One region of the Streptomyces sp. NPDC045678 genome, then DNA from elsewhere that is predicted to be linked to it. Evidence: predicted binding sites of a transcription regulator. Region 1 holds the regulator's gene; the other holds the start of a gene.

Region 1 (9,728 bases):
CCTGGGCCACGGCGGAGGCGACCTCGGCGATGGCGCGGACCTGCGTGGTGAGGTTCAGCGCCAGCTCGTTCACGTTCGTCGTCAGGCGCTTCCACGTGCCGTACACGCCCTCGACCCGGGCCTGCCCGCCCAGCTGGCCCTCGGAGCCGACCTCGCGGGCCACGCGCGTGACCTCGGAGGAGAACGAGGACAGCGTGTCCACCATCGTGTTGATGGTGGTCTTCAGCTCCAGGATCTCGCCGCGCGCGTCGACGTCGATCTTCTTGGAGAGGTCGCCCTGGGCCACCGCGGTGGCCACCTGCGCGATGTTGCGGACCTGGCCCGTCAGGTTGTCCGCCATGTAGTTGACGTTGTCGGTGAGGTCCTTCCACACACCGGAGACGCCCAGCACCTGCGCGCGGCCGCCGAGCCGGCCGTCCGTGCCGACCTCGCGGGCGACGCGGGTCACCTCGTCGGCGAAGGCGCGCAGCTGCTCCACCATCGTGTTGACGGTGTCCTTGAGCTCCAGGATCTCGCCGCGCGCCGTGACCGTGATCATCTTGGACAGGTCGCCGTTGGCGACGGCCGTGGTGACCTGGGCGATGTTGCGGACCTGGGAGGTGAGGTTCGACGCCATGAAGTTGACGTTGTCGGTGAGGTCCTTCCACACGCCCGACACACCCCGGACCTGCGCCTGACCGCCGAGGTTGCCCTCCGTGCCGACCTCGCGCGCCACGCGCGTGACCTCGTCGGCGAAGGCGGACAGCTGGTCGACCATCGTGTTGATCGTCGACTTCAGCTCCAGGATCTCGCCCTTCGCCTCGACCGTGATCTTCTTGCCCAGGTCCCCCTGGGCCACGGCCGTCGACACGAGCGCGATGTTCCGCACCTGCGAGGTCAGGTTGTCGGCCATGAAGTTGACGTTGTCGGTGAGGTCCTTCCACACACCGGAGACGCCCCGCACCTGGGCGCGCCCGCCCAGGTTGCCCTCCGTGCCGACCTCGCGCGCCACGCGCGTGACCTCGTCGGCGAAGGCGGACAGCTGGTCCACCATCGTGTTCACCGTCGACTTCAGCTCCAGGATCTCGCCCCGGGCGTCGACGGTGATCTTCTGGCTCAGGTCGCCGTTGGCGACGGCCGTGGTGACCTGGGCGATGTTGCGGACCTGGGAGGTGAGGTTCGACGCCATGAAGTTGACGTTGTCGGTGAGGTCCTTCCACACCCCCGACACCCCGCGCGCCTGCGCGCGGCCGCCCAACTGCCCCTCCGTGCCCACCTCGCGCGCCACACGTGTCACCTCGGCGGCGAACGCGGAGAGCTGCTCCACCATCGTGTTCACGGTGAGCTTCAGTTCGAGGAGCTCGCCCGTCGCCTCGACGGTCACGGTGCGGGTCAGGTCGCCCTGCGCCACCGCCGTCGTCACGAGCGCGATGTCCCGCACCTGCGCGGTGAGCCGGGACGCCATCGTGTTGACGGCCTCCGTCACGTCGCGCCAACTGCCCGAAAGACCCCGCACCTTGGCGCGCCCGCCGAGACGTCCCTCCGTGCCGACCTCACGGGCGACCCGCGTGACCTCGCCGGTGAAGAGGGACAGCTGGTCCACCATCGTGTTGACGGCCCGCCCCAGACGCCGTAAGTCACCCCGCAGTTCACGCGTGCCGTCGTGCAGGTCGACCCGTTGCGTGAGGTCACCGCCCGCCACCGCGTTCAGCACCCGGGTCGCGTTCGCCGCCGGCGCGACCAGCGCGTCGAGCAGGGTGTTGACCTCCGAGACGCGGGCGGCCCAGCGGCCCTGGCCCGGGCTCGCGCCGAACCGCTCGTCCAGCCGGCCGTGCCGTATGATCTCGCGCCGCACGCGGACCAGCTCGCCGTCGAAGTGCAGCGAACGGTCCAGCATCTCGTTGAACACCGAGTACAGCTCGGCGGTCAGGCCGTCGCCGACCGGCGCCACCTTGGTGAAGTCGCCGTCCCGCGCGGCACGCATGGCCGCGAGAAGGGGACGAAGCTGGCAGATGGCTGGATCCGCACCGGACTCGGCACTCTGCGTCGGGACCGGAACCCGGTCTTTTCCCAGCACAGGCATAGCACTGTTCTCACTCATAACGGCCCACTTCGGTAACTCGGTGCTTATGAGCGTGGCCAGTCTGTCACTCTGTCGGTGTCGCCTGAGGCGTATTCGCCCGAACTGCTCAGGAGCCGCACCGTGGGGCCCATTCCGATGCAACGGGAGGCCGATATTCGTGTCTCCGCCATGGACCCGGGCCGCCCCGGGCCACCGGCGGTGGTGCGCACGTCACTGCCCGGAAACCCGCTGGCGCCCGCCGCCGCGCGCAGATTCGTGCGGGCGGCGCTCGCCGACTGGACCGAGCTCGGCGTGCCCGCGGCCGCGGGCATCACCAACCGGCTGGCCGACGACGCGGTGCTGCTGGTCAGCGAGTTGGTGACCAACGCCGTCGTGCACGCGGGCACGGCCGTGGAGCTGATGTGCCGCCTCGACGAGGCGCTGCCCGGCGAGGACACCGAGACCCTCCTCATCGAGGTCGCCGACCACCACCCCTCCCGTGCCGTCCGCGGCGACCACCGCCCGCCGCCTTCCGACACCCCCGAGTACGGCCGCGGTCTCCACCTCGTCGCGACCCTCTCCGAGTCCTGGGGCATCACCTACCGCACCGGCACGAAATCCGTCTGGGCCCGGCTGCCCGTCGAGGGCGTCCAGGCCGTCCACGAGATCGAGACGTACGCGAGCGAACAGGCGCTGCAGCGCGGACTGCGCGCGGCCGAGATCCTCGCGCCGCTGCCCGGGCGCGCCGCGCAGGACACCGAGTGGATCAACAGGGGCGCGCTCTCCTTCCTCGCCGAGGCGTCCGACCTGCTGGCCGGACAGTTCGACGAGGACCTGGTGGCCGCACTCGCCGGGCAGCTGCTCGTGCCGCGCCTCGCGGACTGGTGCGCGGTCTGGCTCGACGACGGGGCGGCACACGACTTCGTGGGCGTGCAGGGCGCGCGGCTCGCCCGTGTGTGGCACACCAGCGAGCACCGGATGGAGGAGCTGCGCCGCGTCCTGGAGAAGGAGCCGCCCCGCGTCCCGGACACGGCGGGCTCCGGCGCCTTTCCGCTGCCCTGGCCCGGTGAGGCGTCGGCGGGCGGGTCGTCCGGCGCGGCACTGGCGTACCGGCTGACGGCGGGCGGGCGCGTCCTCGGCACGCTCGTCATCGGCCGGCCCGGGCTCGTCCGCTTCCCCGACGAAGTGACCGGGCTCGTCGAGGACTTCAGCCGCCGGGTCGCCCTGGCCATCAGCACGGCCCGGCGCTACCAGCGCCAGGCCAACATCAGTCAGGTGCTCCAGCGCGGACTGCTGCCCAGCAAGGTTGCGGAGATCCCCGACGTGGAGAGCGCCATCGTCTACGAACCGCGGGACAAGGGCGGCCCCGGCGGTGACTTCTACGACCTGTTCCAGGCGGGCGAGGGACGCTGGTGCTTCGCGCTCGGCGACGTCCAGGGCAAGGGGCCTGAGGCGGCCGTCGTCATCGGCCTCGCCCGCCCCTGGCTGCGGCTGCTCGCCCGCGAGGGGTACCAGGTCGCGGAGGTCATGGACCGCCTCAACCAGCTGCTCCTGGACGACGCGACCGAGGCGGCGGACGCGGCGGCGGCGGTCGTCGCGGTGGCGGGCGGGCAGGGCGTGCCGCCCGACAACCCCACCTCGCGGTTCCTCTCGCTCCTGTACGGGGAGATCGTCCCGTACGAAGGGGGTGTGCGCGTCACTCTCGCGTGCGCGGGGCATCCGCTGCCGCTCGTCATGTCCGCCGACGGGGAGGTGCGGGAGGCGGCCACCCCGCAGATGCTGCTCGGGGTCGTCGACGACGAGACGTACCGGAGCGAGAGCTTCGACCTGCGGTGCGGCGAGACGCTCCTGTGCGTCACGGACGGCGTGACCGAGCGCCGGACGGGCCCCCGCCAGTTCGACGACGGCGACGGTCTCGCGAAGGCACTGGCCGGCTGCGCGGGCCTCGACGCGGCGCTGGTGGCGGAACGGCTCCGACGGCTGGTGCACGAGTTCTCGGAGCGGCCGCCGGACGACGACCTGGCGCTTCTGGTGCTGCGGGCGCGGTGAGGCGGGAGAGCGGGGCGCGTGGGGTGCGGTCGCGGGTGGGGGACAATCGACGGTATGCCCTCCGCACTGCCCGATGGTGAGCCCATGCCCGAGGACGGCGCGCTGCCCGCGTCCGCCCTGGACGGCGCGGCCTCCCGCCCCCTCGGCTTCTACCTGCACGTCCCGTACTGCGCCACGCGCTGCGGCTACTGCGACTTCAACACGTACACCGCGACCGAGCTGCGCGGCTCCGGCGGCGTCCTCGCCTCCCGCGACAACTACGCGCAGACCCTCGCCGACGAGGTGCGGCTCGCCCGGAAGGTCCTGGGCGACGACCCGCGGCCCGTGCGGACCGTGTTCGTCGGGGGCGGTACGCCGACGCTGCTCGCGGCCCGCGACCTCGTGGCGATGCTCGCCGCCGTACGGGACGAGTTCGGGCTCGCGGACGACGCGGAGATCACGACCGAGGCGAATCCGGAGTCGGTCGACGAGGCGTACCTGAGCGAACTCCGGGAGGGCGGCTTCAACCGTGTCTCCTTCGGCATGCAGAGCGCGAAGCAGCACGTCCTGAAGGTGCTCGACCGTACGCACACGCCCGGGCGGCCCGAGGCGTGCGTCGCCGAGGCACGCGCCGCGGGCTTCGACCACGTGAACCTCGACCTGATCTACGGCACGCCCGGCGAGACGGACGACGACTGGCGCGCCACGCTCGACGCGGCGCTCGGCGCAGGGCCCGACCACGTCAGCGCCTACGCGCTCATCGTGGAGGAGGGCACGCAGCTGGCGCGGCGCATCCGACGCGGCGAGGTGCCGATGACCGACGACGACGTGCACGCGGACCGGTACCTGATCGCCGACGAGGTGCTTGGGAGCGCGGGCTTCTCGTGGTACGAGGTGTCCAACTGGGCCACGTCCGACAGCGGCCGCTGCCTGCACAACGAGCTGTACTGGCGCGGCGCCGACTGGTGGGGCGCGGGGCCGGGCGCGCACAGCCACGTCGGCGGCGTGCGGTGGTGGAACGTCAAGCACCCCGGCGCGTACGCGGCGGCGCTCGCGGGCGGCGGCTCGCCCGGGGCCGGACGGGAAGTGCTGTCCGCGGAGGACCGCCGCGTGGAGCGGATCCTGCTGGAGCTCCGGCTGCGGGAGGGCTGCCCGTTGTCGCTGCTGCGGGAGGCCGGGCTTGCGGCGTCCGTGCGGGCGCGGGACGAGGGGCTTCTTGAGGCGGGGCCGTACGGGGAGGGGCGGGCTGTGCTGACGCTGCGGGGGCGGTTGTTGGCGGATGCGGTGGTGCGGGACCTGGTGGACTAGGTCTGGCGGGGCGCCTTGGGCGGTGTGCGCTCGGGGTTCGGTTGTGGGTGCGGGGCCGCGGGGGGTATGTGCGTACTCGCTATCCCTGCGCCGTGCCTGTAGAGCTTCTGGCTGTCAGGGTGTGCTCGGTGCTCCGTGCGCACATACCCCCGCGGCCCCTCGCGTTTCGTACGCGGCTGCGGCGCGGTGGGGGCAACCTCGGGCCCTTACGCCCGCTGGATGGTGCGGGGCAAACGGGTGGGTGGGACCGGTCCGCCGCGGAGCGGGGGCTAGGGGAGTGTGACGAAGTCGATCAGTTCTTCCACGCGGCCCAGGAGCGGCGGCTCCAGGTCCTTGTAGGAGTGGACCGAGTTCAGGATGCGCTTCCAGGCCGCGCCCGTGTTGGGCGGCCAGCCAAGGGCGTGGCAGATGCCCGTCTTCCAGTCCTGGCCGCGGGGCACGTGGGGCCAGGCGGGGATGCCGACCGAGGACGGCTTCACCGCCTCCCAAATGTCGATGTAGGGATGCCCGACGACCAGGGCGTGGGCGCTGGTGACCTGCGTCGCGATGCGGGACTCCTTGGAGCCGGGGACCAGGTGGTCGACCAGGACGCCGAGGCGGGCGTCGGGGCCGGGGGCGAACTCGGCGACGATCGCGGGGAGGTCGTCGATGCCCTCCAGGTACTCGACGACGACGCCCTCGATGCGCAGGTCGTCGCCCCAGACGCGCTCGACCAGTTCGGCGTCGTGCCGGCCCTCCACGTAGATGCGTCCCGCGCGGGCGACCCTGGCCCGCGCCCCGGGCACGGCCACCGAGCCGGACGCGGTGCGGGAGGGACGTACGGGAGCAGCCCCGGAGGGGCGGACCAGAGTGACCGGGCGGCCCTCCAGAAGGAAACCGCCCGGCTCCATCGGGAAGACGCGGTGCTTGCCGAAGCGGTCCTCCAGCGTCACCGTCGGGCCCTGCGCCGTCTTCTCGCAGCGGATCACCGCCCCGCAGAAGCCGGTGCTCAGCTCCTCGACCACGAGGCCGGCGTCCGCCGCCACCTCCGGTACGGGCTTCGGCTTCTTCCAAGGGGGCGTGAGGTCGGCGGAGTACTGGCGCATTCTCGTGACGATAGGAAGAGCGAAGGCGTCACGCCTCACGACACGCCGAAGCGGGTTGCCAGTGTGGCGCGTTGGGCACGGACAAAAGCCGCATCCACTGTCGCGCCGTGCCCGGGTACGTAGAGCGCGTCCTCGCCGCCCAGGTCCAGGAGGCGGTCCAGCGCGGCGGGCCAGTGGTTCGGCGCCGCGTCCGGGCCCGCCTGCGGCTCGCCCGACTCCTCCACCAGGTCGCCGCAGAAGACGACCTCCCGGCCGCCCTCGGTGCCGGGCACGAGGACCGCGAGGTCGTGGCCGGAGTGGCCGGGCCCGATGTTGGCGAGCAGCACCTGGACGCCGCCGCCCAGGTCGAGCGTCCACTCCCCGCACACCAGGTGGTGCGGGCGGACCAGCAGGTCGGCCGCCTCGGCCGCCGCGTCCGGGGCCAGGCCGTGCCGCACCGCGTCCTCGCGCAGCTCGTCGCGGCCCCTGGCGAAGACCGTGTCGATGCCCACCGCCCCGTACACCTCGACGCCCGCGAAGGCCGCAGCCCCGAGGACGTGGTCGAAGTGCGGGTGCGTGAGCACGAGGTGGGTGGCTCTGCGGTCGCCGCCCAGGATCCGCCGGGCCTGCGTGCGCAGTGCCGCGCCCTCCGCCAGGCTCGACCCCGCCTCGATCATGAGGGCCGCGTCGTCGCCGACGACGAGCCCCGCCGTGCAGTCCCAGACGGGCAGACGGCACCGTCCCACGCGCGGGGCGAGCCGCTCCCAGCCCGCCGCTTCCCATGCCGGCGTCACGTTCATACGGTGACGCTATCCGTACGGGCGGTGTTCGGCAGCCGCTGTCTTGCCCGGCCCGTACCCGACGGCCGTACACTGACCCTTTGAAGTGCTGGCACTCGCCCGCGGGGAGTGCCAGGCGAGGGGGCTCGGGGGATGCCGGGGCCCGTCGTGAACGACGGAGACAGCTGGAGGTGTGCGCGATGCTCAGTGAACGCAGGCTCGAAGTGCTGCGCGCCATCGTCCATGACTACGTGGGGACGGAGGAGCCCGTCGGCTCCAAGGCGCTCACCGAGCGACACCGTCTGGGGGTCTCCCCGGCCACCGTCCGCAACGACATGGCGGTGCTGGAGGAGGAAGGGTTCATCGCCCAGCCGCACACCAGCGCGGGGCGCATCCCCACCGACAAGGGCTACCGCCTCTTCGTCGACAAACTCGCGGGCGTCAAACCGATGACCGCGCCCGAGCGGCGCGCCATCCAGAACTTCCTCGACGGCGCCGTCGACCTCGACGACGTCGTGGGGCGCACGGTGCGGCTGCTCGCGCAGCTCACCCGGCAGGTCGCCGTGGTGCAGTACCCGTCGCTCACGCGGTCGACGGTGCGGCACGTGGAGCTGCTCTCGCTGGCCCCCGCCCGGCTGATGCTCGTACTGATCACGGACACGGGCCGGGTCGAGCAGCGCATGATCGACTGCCCCGTGCCGTTCGGCGAGAGCGCGCTCGCGGACCTGCGGGCCCGGCTGAACAGCAGGGTCGCGGGGCGGCGCTTCGCGGATGTGCCACAGTTGGTGCAGGACCTGCCCGAGGCCTTCGAGGCCGAGGACCGCGGCACCGTCGCGACGGTCCTGTCCACCCTCCTCGAGACGCTCGTGGAGGAGACGGAGGAGCGGTTGATGATCGGCGGCACCGCCAATCTCACCCGCTTCGGACATGACTTTCCCCTCACCATCCGGCCCGTTCTCGAAGCCCTTGAGGAGCAGGTCGTGCTCCTCAAGTTGCTTGGGGAAGTGCAGGATTCGGGCATGGCCGTACGGATCGGTCACGAGAACGCCCATGAGGGGCTCAGCTCCACGTCCGTGGTCTCGGTCGGCTACGGTTCGGGAAGCGAGGCAGTCGCCAAACTCGGCGTGGTCGGACCGACCCGCATGGACTATCCGGGAACGATGGGAGCAGTACGCGCAGTGGCACGTTACGTCGGACAGATCCTGGCGGAGTCGTAAGTGGCCACGGACTACTACGCCGTACTCGGCGTGCGCCGCGACGCTTCCCAGGACGAGATCAAGAAGGCCTTCCGGAGGCTGGCGCGTGAGCTTCACCCGGATGTGAATCCGGACCCGAAGACTCAGGAGCGCTTCAAGGAGATCAACGCCGCGTACGAGGTGTTGTCGGACCCGCAGAAGAAGCAGGTCTACGACCTCGGTGGCGACCCCCTGTCCCAGGCGGGCGGCGGCGGAGGCGCGGGCGGCTTCGGCGCCGGCGGCTTCGGCAACTTCTCCGACATCATGGACGCGTTCTTCGGGACGGCGTCGCAGCGCGGGCCGCGCTCGCGCACGCGTCGCGGCCAGGACGCCATGATCCGGCTCGAGATCGACCTCGAAGAGGCCGCCTTCGGGACCACCAAGGACATCCAGGTCGACACGGCCGTCGTCTGTACGACCTGCAGCGGCGAGGGTGCCGCGCCGGGGACGTCCGCGCAGACGTGTGACATGTGCCGCGGTCGCGGTGAGGTGTCGCAGGTCACGCGGTCCTTCCTCGGCCAGGTCATGACGTCCCGGCCCTGCCCGCAGTGCCAGGGCTTCGGCACGGTCGTGCCGACGCCGTGCCCCGAGTGCGCGGGCGACGGGCGGATCCGCTCGCGGCGGACGCTGACGGTCAAGATTCCGGCGGGTGTCGACAACGGCACGCGGATCCAGCTCGCGGGCGAGGGCGAGGTCGGCCCCGGCGGTGGTCCCGCCGGCGACCTGTACGTCGAGATCCACGAGCTGCCGCACGCCGTCTTCCAGCGGCGCGGTGACGATCTGCACTGCACGGTGACGATCCCGATGACCGCGGCGGCCCTCGGCACGAAGGTGCCGCTGGAGACGCTCGACGGCCTGGAAAGGATCGACATCCGTCCCGGCACGCAGTCGGGGCAGTCCGTTCCGCTGCACGGGCGCGGCATCACGCACCTGCGGGGCGGCGGTCGCGGTGACCTCATCGTGCACGTCGAGGTCCTTACGCCGACGAAGCTCGACGCCGAGCAGGAGCGGGTGCTGCGGGAGCTGGCGCAGCTGCGGGGGGAGGAACGGCCCACGGGGCAGTTCCAGCCCGGGCAGCAGGGCCTGTTCTCCCGCCTGAAGGACGCGTTCAACGGGCGGTAGCGCCTTGAGCGGTTCTCCGGTGCCCCCGGCGCGGGATCTTCCCGTGCCGGGGGCTCCTTTTGTTTCCCTGCGGGCCGTGGGGGCTGGTCGCGCAGTTCCCCGCGCCCCTAAAAGCAACCCGTCCCGCGCCTCTAAAAGCAACCGTCCCGCG
Region 2 (9,728 bases), on a different contig from region 1:
GCTGCGGGAGCCGCTCGGTGAGCTGGCGAACCGGCACGGCCTCATCGTCGAGCCGGGCCGGCTCGTCCTGGAGCTGCGCCCGCCCGGCATGGACAAGGGCGTGGCCCTCGCCGAGTACCTGCGGGAGGTCGGCGCCGAGTCCGTCCTGTACGCGGGCGACGACCTCGGCGACCTGCCGGCCTTCGGCGCCGTGGAGAAGCTCCGGTCGGACGGTGTGGCGGGGGTGCTCGTGTGCAGCGGCAGCTCGGAGGTCGCGGAGCTCGCCGACCGGGCGGACCTGGTGGTGGACGGGCCCGCGGGTGTGGTGCGGCTGCTGTCGTGGATCGGTTCCCGGCTGCACTGACGGTGCGCGACTGCGGGCCGTCGTGGGCTGGTCGCGCAGTCCCCGCGCCCCTGGGTCGTCCGACCCGGAGGAGCCGGACGGTGTGGACCACCCAGGGGCGCGGGGAACTGCGCGACCAGCCCCCACCGGGTCGCAGACAGAAGAACGGCGGCCTCGACCGCCGGGCCCGGGATCAGCCGGTGAGTGCCCGCAGCTGGTCGAGGAACCACTGTGCGGGCGGCAGCGCGGTCGCCGCCGCCGCGAGGCGCTTGGTGCGTTCGGCGCGCTCGTCCCACGGCATGAGCAGGGCGGCGTGCAGCGCGTCGGCCGTCGCCGTCACGTCGTACGGGTTCACGGTGAGGGCGTCCTCGCCGAGTTCCTCGTGGGCGCCCGCCTCCCGCGAGAGGACCAGCGCGCAGCCGTCGTCGGAGACGACGGGGACCTCCTTGGCGACGAGGTTCATGCCGTCGCGGATGGGGTTGACCAGGGCCACGTCCGCCATGCGGTAGGCGGCGAGGGAGCGGGCGAAGTCGTCCTTGACGTGCAGGACCACCGGGGTCCAGCCGTCCGTCCCGTACGTGGAGTTGATCTCCGCGGCGAGCCGGGAGACCTCCTCCGTGTAGTCGCGGTAGACCGCCAGGTCCTGCCGGGACGGGTAGGCGAAGGCGACGTGTACGACGCGCTCGCGCCACTCGGGGCGGCTGTCGAGGAGTTCCCGGTAGGCCAGCAGGCCGCGCACGATGTTCTTGGACAGCTCGGTGCGGTCCACCCGCACGATCAGCTTGCGGGCCTCGCCGTCCTGCTCGCCCGCCTGCTCCCGCAGCGTCCGCATCCGCTCCTCGACGTCGTCCCGCCGCGACCGCTCCCGCAGGAAGTCCGCGTCGGCGCCGAGCCCGTGCACCCCGATGCGGGTGCCCGACGTGCCGCCCACGACCCGCACGCAGCAGTCGGTGAACGCGTCGGCCCACCGGCCGGTGAGGAAGCCGAGCCGGTCCGCGCCGAGCATGCCGCGCAGCAGCTGCTCGGCGACGTCGTCCGGCAGCATCCGGAAGTAGTCGGCGGGCGCCCACGGGGTGTGCGAGAAGTGGCCGATGCGCACGTCCTCGCGGAGCTCGCGGAGCATGCCGGGGACCAGCGCGAGGTGGTAGTCCTGCACCATGACGGCCGCCCCGGGCGCCGCCTCGCGGGCCAGCGCCTCGGCGAACGCCCGGTTGTACGTCTCGTACGCCGCCCACTGTGCGCGGAACTCCGGGCCGAAGGCCGGTTCCAGGGGCGTCTGGTACAGCATGTGGTGGACGAACCACAGCACCGAGTTGGCGATGCCGTTGTACGCGTCCGCGTGGATGCGCGCGTCGATGTCCAGCATGCGCACGCCGGGTTCCCCGACGCCGCGCCGCACCGCCTCGCGGTCGCCCTCGCCGAGCGCCGCGCACACCCACAGGGCGTCCGCCTCGTCGCCGATCGCGCTGAGTCCTGAGACCAGTCCGCCGCCGCCGCGCTTCGCGGTGAGCTCACCGTCCTCTCCGACGGTGTACGAGACGGGGCCGCGGTTGGACGCGACGAGGACCTGCGCTGCTGACGGTGCGGACTCGGAGACCATGTGGCAAAACGTAGCCCGTCCCGTAAACCCTCAAACGTACGGAGACCGGACTCCCTGAGAAGGGAATCCGGCCGCCGTGTGCCGCTGGGCCGGGTGGGTCAGTCGCGGCGCCTGCGGGCCGCGACGATCACCAGTACGCCGAGCCCGCAGAGCGCCGCCGCGGCCCCGCCGAGGAGCAGGGTCCGGGAGCTGCCCGTCTCGGCGAGCACGTCGCCGGCGCGCCGGGCCCTGGCGCGGTCGCTGTCCGGCACCTCGGAGGTCTTGGCGTCAACGCTCAGGTCGTTGCGGTACTTGGGGCCGACCGCGCCGTCGTCCTCGCTGAGGAAGCGGGTGTCGGTCCGGCGCTCGACGACCTTCGCGGCCACGACCTTCGCGGCGACGACCTCCGCGGCGACGGGCGCCGCGGTCGCGGTGAGGAACCCGGCGGCGACCGTGGCGGCGGCGAGCGTCAGCACGCCCGCCCGCCGCACGACTCTCAGGGCATCTTCTGCCCACATGCATCTGACCCACATAAAGGGAAATGTAGGCAAAGCGCATGATATTCGGCTGTTACGCCACGCGACGGTGCGCATACTCGGAGATATCGGCCATCGGCGGCCGCTCCTCCGTGTCCACCGGGTGGGTCCTCGGCTCGAACCCGTGCTCCCCGCGGACGAACTGCGTGAGCTCGGGACGTACGAGATGACCGCGCGCCAGCCGCACCTGCGCCGTCCGGTAGATCGCCGCCGCCATCCGCCCGAGCGCCTGCCCGTCCTGGTGCCGGTGCCTGCGCACCCCCACGTCGACCTGCGCCAGCGCGTCCAGACCCACGGTGTGCAGCGCGTCGACGAGCAGGCCGAGCTCCACGCCGTACCCGACGGGGAACGGCAGCCGTTCCAGGAGCGACCTGCGCGCCGCGTACTCGCCGCCCAGCGGCTGCACGAACCCGGCGAGCCGCGGCCAGTGCATGTTCAGGAGCGGCCGCGCCATCAGCTCCGTCACCCGGCCGCCCTGCCCGTCCGCCCCCGCGAGCGGACGGTCGTACATCGCCTTCACGAACGCCACGTCCGGGTCGGTGAGCAGCGGGCCGACTATCCCGGCGACGAAGTCCGCCGAGAACTCCTTCAGGTCCGCGTCGACGAACGCCACGATGTCGCCGCTCGTCGCGAGCAGCGAGCGCCACAGCACCTCGCCCTTGCCCGCGACGGCCGGCAGGCGCGGCAGGATCACGTCGCGGTGGACGACCTTGGCGCCCGCGGCGGCGGCGACCTCCGCCGTACGGTCCTTCGAGCCGGAGTCGACCACCAGGAGCTCGTCGACCAGCGGAACCTTCTCCATCAGCTCGCGGCGGATCTCGGCGACGATCTCACCGACCGTCCCCTCCTCGTCGAGCGCGGGCAGTACGACGCTCACCGACGCGCCGCCCGTCCTTTTGGCGGCGGCCAGCAGGTCCCGCGGGCGGTCGGCGACGGACCAGGAACGCCTGCTCAGCCAGTGCTCGACCTCTTCCAGCACGGTCGTGGTCCTCCCATATGTGATCCATCTCGCGGTTCGGACGACTATCTCAAGGGTCCGGGGCTTCGGTTACAGTCTTGAACAACGCCGGTGGCCATCGCATGTCGGGGTCACCACCGCGTTCTCGGACAAGATCTGAGATTCACAACTGAAACCCATAATCGAATACCGCTCATCCAGAGGGGCAGAGGGATACGGCCCGTTGAAGCCCCGGCAACCACCCAGTCGGTCTCGCGCAGACAAGCGCAGCGAGGCTCCCGGCTGGCGAAGGTGCCAATTCCGTCTCGCGGCGAGATGCGTCGCGAGGAAGATGAGGAGAAAGGGCCTCGCCTCCATGGCTGTGCAGACTGTCGCCACCGAAAGCACCACCTCTTCCGTAGACCTCGGGCCCGCCTCCGGCCTCTCCTGCCGTGAGTGCGGCACCAAGTTCCCGCTCGGCCCGATCTTCGCCTGCGCCGAGTGTTTCGGGCCCCTCGAAGTCGCGTACGACCTGCCGCTCGGCGACCCGGAGGCCCTGCGCAAGCAGATCGAGGCCGGCCCCGCCAACATCTGGCGCTACGCCCCGCTCCTGCCCGTCCCCGCCGACGTGGCCGACAAGCCGAACCTGAACCCCGGCTGGACCAAGCTCGTCAAGGCCGACAACCTCGCCAGGGAACTCGGCGTGCAACAGGGCAAGTTGTTCGTCAAGGACGACTCCGGCAACCCCACGCACTCCTTCAAGGACCGCGTCGTCGCGCAGGCGCTCGAAGCGGCGCGCGCCTTCGGCTTCACCACGCTGTCCTGCTCCTCCACGGGCAACCTCGCCGGCGCGGTGGGCGCCGCCGCGGCCCGCGCCGGCTTCCGGTCCTGCGTGTTCATCCCGCACGACCTGGAGCAGGGCAAGGTCGTCATGGCCGCGGTCTACGGCGGCGAGCTCGTCGGCATCGAGGGCAACTACGACGACGTGAACCGCTTCTGCTCCGAGCTCATCGGCGACCCGCTGGGCGAGGGCTGGGGCTTCGTCAACGTCAACCTGCGGCCGTACTACGGCGAGGGCTCCAAGACCCTGGCGTACGAGATCTGCGAGCAGCTCGGCTGGGAGCTCCCCGACCAGCTGGTCATCCCGATCGCCTCCGGCTCGCAGCTCACGAAGATCGACAAGGGGCTCAAGGAGCTCATCGCCCTCGGCCTCGTCGAGGACAAGCCCTACAAGATCTTCGGCGCGCAGGCGGAAGGGTGCTCGCCGGTGTCGGCGGCGTTCAAGGCGGGCCACGACGTGGTCCGTCCGCAGAAGCCGAACACGATCGCCAAGTCCCTCGCGATCGGCAACCCGGCCGACGGGCCGTACGTGCTGGACATCGCGCGGCGTACGGGCGGTGCGGTGGAGGACGTCGACGACGAGCAGGTCGTCGACGCGATCAAGCTTCTCGCCCGCACGGAAGGGATCTTCGCGGAGACCGCGGGCGGGGTGACGGTGGGCGTCACGAAGAAGCTCGTCGAGGCGGGCCTCATCGACCCGTCCCTCACCACGGTCGTGCTCAACACGGGGGACGGCCTCAAGACGCTCGACGCTGTCGCCGAGACGTCGCAGGCCACCGCCACGATCAAGCCGAGCCTTGAGGCGTTCCGCTCCGCGGGGCTCGCCGGTTAGTCGCCGTAGGGCCCTGTGTCCGCCGCCGGCTGCGGGCCCGTGGTCCGTCCTCGCGCAGTTCCCCGCGCCCCTTCCAGGGGCGCCTCTCTCCGCCCCCGTACTTCTGAGGTGAATCCGATGAGCGTCAACGTCCGTATCCCCACCATTCTCCGCACCTACACCGGCGGCAAGGCCGAGGTCGCCGCTGAGGGGGCGAACCTCGGGGAGGTCATCGCCGACCTGGAGAAGAACCACACCGGCATCGCCGCCCGCGTCCTGGACGACCAGGGCAAGCTGCGCCGCTTCGTCAACGTGTACGTGAACGACGACGACGTCCGTTTTGAGCAGGGTCTGGAGACGGCCACGCCGGACGGCGCGGGCGTCTCGATCATTCCCGCCGTCGCCGGCGGCTGATCTTTTCGCAAGCACCCTGCGTTATCTGAATTGCCCCCTCCGCGAGAGAAACGGAGGGGGCAATTCTGCATGGTTGAGCGCGGTACAGTTGGGAAGCACGCTCCGCCACTCTTGCCGAGCGCATATACGAAGTCGGCCTCTTGCCGACAAGAAGCAGCCAAAGAGCACCGCCCATTTGAACCTTTTGCGGCTTTTGCCTGGCCCGACTTGCCCTGAATTCGGACGGAATCTCCGTATATTACCGATCGGGCGTGCCCAGAATTCTCGTCCGATTGACCTGTTGCAGACGGCAGTTGGACAGATACATTCAGCGGCGGTCGACGCGTTCCGGCGCACACCCCTACCAGTGGGGGGTGAGGTCTGACCCGGGTCCGCGAAGTGCGGTCCTGTGCAAGGGCCAGTAATAGGGGAGTTAGGCATGGCTCAGGGCACCGTCAAGTGGTTCAACGCGGAGAAGGGGTACGGCTTCATCGCGGTCGACGGTGGTGCGGATGTTTTCGTCCACTACAGCGCGATCCAGATGGACGGTTACCGCACCCTTGAAGAAGGTCAGCGAGTCGAGTTCGAGATCTCGCAGGGCCAGAAGGGTCCGCAGGCGGACATGGTCAAGCTCGCCGTCTAGCTCGGCGCGATCGACCACCGAAGCAAGCATCGCGAGGGGCTCGTATCCCAACTGGGATACGAGCCCCTCGTGTGTGCCCGGCCCGACCGGGGTAGGTCCGGGACCGGCCCCCGGGATCCTCCCGGGATCTCCCTGGGTTCCTCCCCGGGATCCATGAGAGGCGCTTGCACTCGCAGGGGTCGAGTGCTAATCATTGGGCTTAGCACTCTCCCAGTGAGAGTGACAGAACTTGGGTCGGGTCGGTGAGGCCCGCAGGCCGGGTGGGGCAAGGAACCACAAGGGCTGCAGGCCGTCCGTCGCGGGCACCAGCACGATCCGTTTTTGCGTTTCCACCCCGTCCGGGAGGACCACTTCACATGGCCAAGATCATCGCGTTCGACGAGGAGGCACGGCGCGGCCTCGAGCGCGGCATGAACCAGCTCGCCGACGCCGTCAAGGTGACCCTGGGCCCCAAGGGTCGCAACGTCGTCCTCGAGAAGAAGTGGGGCGCCCCCACGATCACCAACGATGGTGTGTCCATCGCCAAGGAGATCGAGCTCGAGGACCCGTACGAGAAGATCGGCGCCGAGCTGGTCAAGGAGGTCGCGAAGAAGACGGACGACGTCGCCGGTGACGGCACGACGACCGCGACCGTCCTGGCCCAGGCCCTGGTGCGCGAGGGTCTGCGCAACGTGGCCGCCGGTGCCAACCCGATGGCCCTGAAGCGCGGCATCGAGAAGGCCGTCGAGGCCGTCTCCGGCGCCCTGCTCGAGCAGGCCAAGGACGTCGAGACCAAGGAGCAGATCGCTTCCACGGCCTCCATCTCCGCCGCCGACACCCAGATCGGCGAGCTCATCGCCGAGGCGATGGACAAGGTCGGCAAGGAAGGCGTCATCACCGTCGAGGAGTCCCAGACCTTCGGTCTGGAGCTGGAGCTCACCGAGGGTATGCGCTTCGACAAGGGCTACATCTCGGCGTACTTCGCCACCGACATGGAGCGTATGGAGGCGTCGCTCGACGACCCGTACATCCTGATCGTCAACTCGAAGATCTCGAACGTGAAGGACCTCCTTCCGCTCCTCGAGAAGGTCATGCAGTCCGGCAAGCCGCTGCTGATCATCGCCGAGGACGTCGAGGGCGAGGCCCTGTCGACCCTGGTCGTCAACAAGATCCGTGGCACCTTCAAGTCCGTCGCCGTCAAGGCCCCGGGCTTCGGTGACCGCCGCAAGGCCATGCTCGGCGACATCGCCATCCTCACCGGTGGCACCGTCATCTCCGAGGAGGTCGGCCTCAAGCTGGAGAACGCCGGTCTCGACCTGCTCGGCCGCGCCCGCAAGGTCGTCATCACCAAGGACGAGACGACGATCGTCGACGGTGCCGGTGACAGCGACCAGGTCCAGGGCCGCGTCAACCAGATCCGCGCCGAGATCGAGAACAGCGACTCGGACTACGACCGCGAGAAGCTCCAGGAGCGCCTGGCGAAGCTCGCGGGCGGCGTGGCCGTCATCAAGGCCGGTGCCGCGACCGAGGTCGAGCTCAAGGAGCGCAAGCACCGCATCGAGGACGCCGTCCGCAACGCGAAGGCCGCCGTCGAAGAGGGCATCGTCGCCGGTGGTGGCGTCGCTCTCCTCCAGGCCGCCTCGGTCTTCGAGAAGCTCGACCTGCAGGGTGACGAGGCGACCGGCGCCAACGCCGTGAAGCTCGCCCTGGAGGCCCCGCTCAAGCAGATCGCCGTCAACGGTGGCCTCGAGGGTGGCGTCGTCGTGGAGAAGGTCCGCAACCTCACCGTCGGCCACGGCCTCAACGCCGCGACCGGCGAGTACGTGGACATGATCGCCGAGGGCATCCTCGACCCGGCGAAGGTCACGCGTTCCGCCCTGCAGAACGCCGCGTCCATCGCCGCGCTGTTCCTCACCACCGAGGCCGTCATCGCCGACAAGCCCGAGAAGGCCGGCGCTGCCGCCGCCCCGGGTGGCATGCCGGGCGGTGACATGGACTTCTGATCGACCTCTGGTTGATCACTGTCCTGACGTACCGAGGGCGGCACCCCTTCTCAGGAAGGGGTGCCGCCCTCGGGCGTTTTCCGCGCCGCGGCAGGTGGTTCCCCGCGCTGCGGCAGGCGGGTGGTTCGGTTACGGCAGGCGGTCCAGGATCCAGGTGCAGAGTTCCTCGGTGACCAGGGTGTGGGGCTCGTTCCGGGAGGCGCAGAGGAATTCGTCCAGTTCGCTCTCCTTCTCCGCCGCGGCCGTCACCGGCTCGTACAGCTTCTCGTGCGTGTCGATGTCGCGCAGGGCGATCGCGCTGACCGTCGGCACGAAGCAGTGTTCGCGGATGTCCGCATCGGAGCGGAGGCCGATCAGGGCCGGAATCTTGTTCAGCTCGTCGGCGAGGATGCCGAAGCCTTCCAGGGTGCCGCCCGGCGCCCCGTCGATCTCCGGCAGCCCCGACGTGTTGACGTGCGGCCGACGCAGCGTCACCACCCGCAGCTGCGCGACGAGTTCGTCCTCACCCGCGGACTGCGTGTACAGCCGCGTGCCGGTGATCGCCAGCCCCTTCCCGTGGAACGCCTGCTCACCGGGCCGGATCCCGTTGCTCTCGCCGATGCGCACCCCGTTCGCCACGCCGATCTTCTTGGGCCGCGACGGCCACCTGCCCACCCGGTCCAGCTCGGCGAGGAACGTGCCGCGCTCCTTGTCGGTCTCCGGGGTGTCACCCCACTCGCTGATGTGCTGCCACAGCAGCTGCCGCGCGGCCGGGCTGTTCATCTGGTTCGAGAACGCGGCGTTGAGGCTGCGGATGTAGTGCGCGAACGCCTGCAGCGCTATCGGGATCCACGCGCCGCGGTGCGGGCTGTCGTACGAGAAGTACAGCGCGGTCTGGTGGTCGTTCGCCTGCCCGCCCTCGTGCTCCATCTTCGCCAGCGCGTACCGCGTGACGAGACCGCCCATGCTGAACCCGCCGACGGTCAGGGGGTGGTCGCCCGTGCGGCGCGCGATCGCCTCCAGGATGGCGGCCCTCGCGACCTCCGCGTTCTCCAGGATCGACGCGCTGCGCTCGTCGTACCCGACCAGGACGACGTCGCGCCCGCGGTTGCGCAGCTCGCTCACGAACGCGTACGGGCCGCGCTCCATGATCTCCCACGAGAAGTTGAGGTCGCTCGGCCCCGAGCTGAACCCGTCGCCGATGATCACCGGGCGGGTCAGGCCCTTCTCCTTGTCGGCGAGGTACACCCAGGCGGTGCCGCCGGGCAGCGCCCACTCGTCGTCGGGCGCCGGTGCCTCGGCGGGGGCCTCCCGCGCCTCCCTCGGGCCGGGGGCCAGGGTGATGCGGGCGGCGGCCCCGATCGCCTCGGCGATCTCGCGCTCGTCCAGTTGCTCCAGGTCGGGCTGAGTGGGCTCGTTGGAGTCGGTCATGGAGGTCCCCTCCGGTCGTGTCCGGTCGTGCCGCTTCGATGACGTGGGGTGCCATCATCGGCACGCGCCGTGATCAGGGGTGACGCCTCAGCGCCCTTTCGGACAGCTCGCGTTCGGCCGTTCCCGTACGGGGCTCGGGAAGGGCCGGGGCGGTTGGGCGGGGGTGACCGGGCGGTACGGGGCGGGGGCGCGCCGGGAAGGGTGGCGCGTCGGCCACGCGCGGGCGGGGCGAGGGGCGTCGGCCGCCCGCCCGGCGGGGAAAGTATGTCGCGAAG

What was found. The regulator HrcA, encoded in region 1, represses chaperone genes, less so after heat shock. The targets are predictions, from matches to a motif close to TTNGCACTCNGNNNNNCNGAGTGCNAA.
Region 2: the regulator HrcA is predicted to act here: its motif matches at 6,261-6,287, upstream of groL (chaperonin GroEL).

What each region holds. Positions count from the first base shown of each region.
Region 1 covers NZ_JBWKJS010000001.1:571,594-581,321, forward strand. The annotation lists gene AC07DO_RS02450 (HAMP domain-containing protein) at 1-1,963, opposite strand, end outside; gene AC07DO_RS02455 (SpoIIE family protein phosphatase) at 2,183-4,090, shown strand; gene hemW (radical SAM family heme chaperone HemW) at 4,145-5,377, shown strand; gene AC07DO_RS02465 (DUF3097 domain-containing protein) at 5,647-6,462, opposite strand; gene AC07DO_RS02470 (MBL fold metallo-hydrolase) at 6,498-7,235, opposite strand; gene hrcA (heat-inducible transcriptional repressor HrcA) at 7,421-8,437, shown strand; gene dnaJ (molecular chaperone DnaJ) at 8,438-9,577, shown strand.
Region 2 covers NZ_JBWKJS010000005.1:498,784-508,511, reverse strand. The annotation lists gene otsB (trehalose-phosphatase) at 1-343, shown strand, start outside; gene AC07DO_RS20355 (alpha,alpha-trehalose-phosphate synthase (UDP-forming)) at 516-1,922, opposite strand; gene AC07DO_RS20350 (hypothetical protein) at 2,021-2,419, opposite strand; gene AC07DO_RS20345 (glucosyl-3-phosphoglycerate synthase) at 2,472-3,416, opposite strand; SAM riboswitch class I at 3,586-3,733, shown strand; gene thrC (threonine synthase) at 3,751-5,046, shown strand; gene AC07DO_RS20335 (MoaD/ThiS family protein) at 5,164-5,439, shown strand; gene AC07DO_RS20330 (cold-shock protein) at 5,858-6,061, shown strand; gene groL (chaperonin GroEL) at 6,418-8,043, shown strand; gene AC07DO_RS20320 (esterase/lipase family protein) at 8,173-9,453, opposite strand.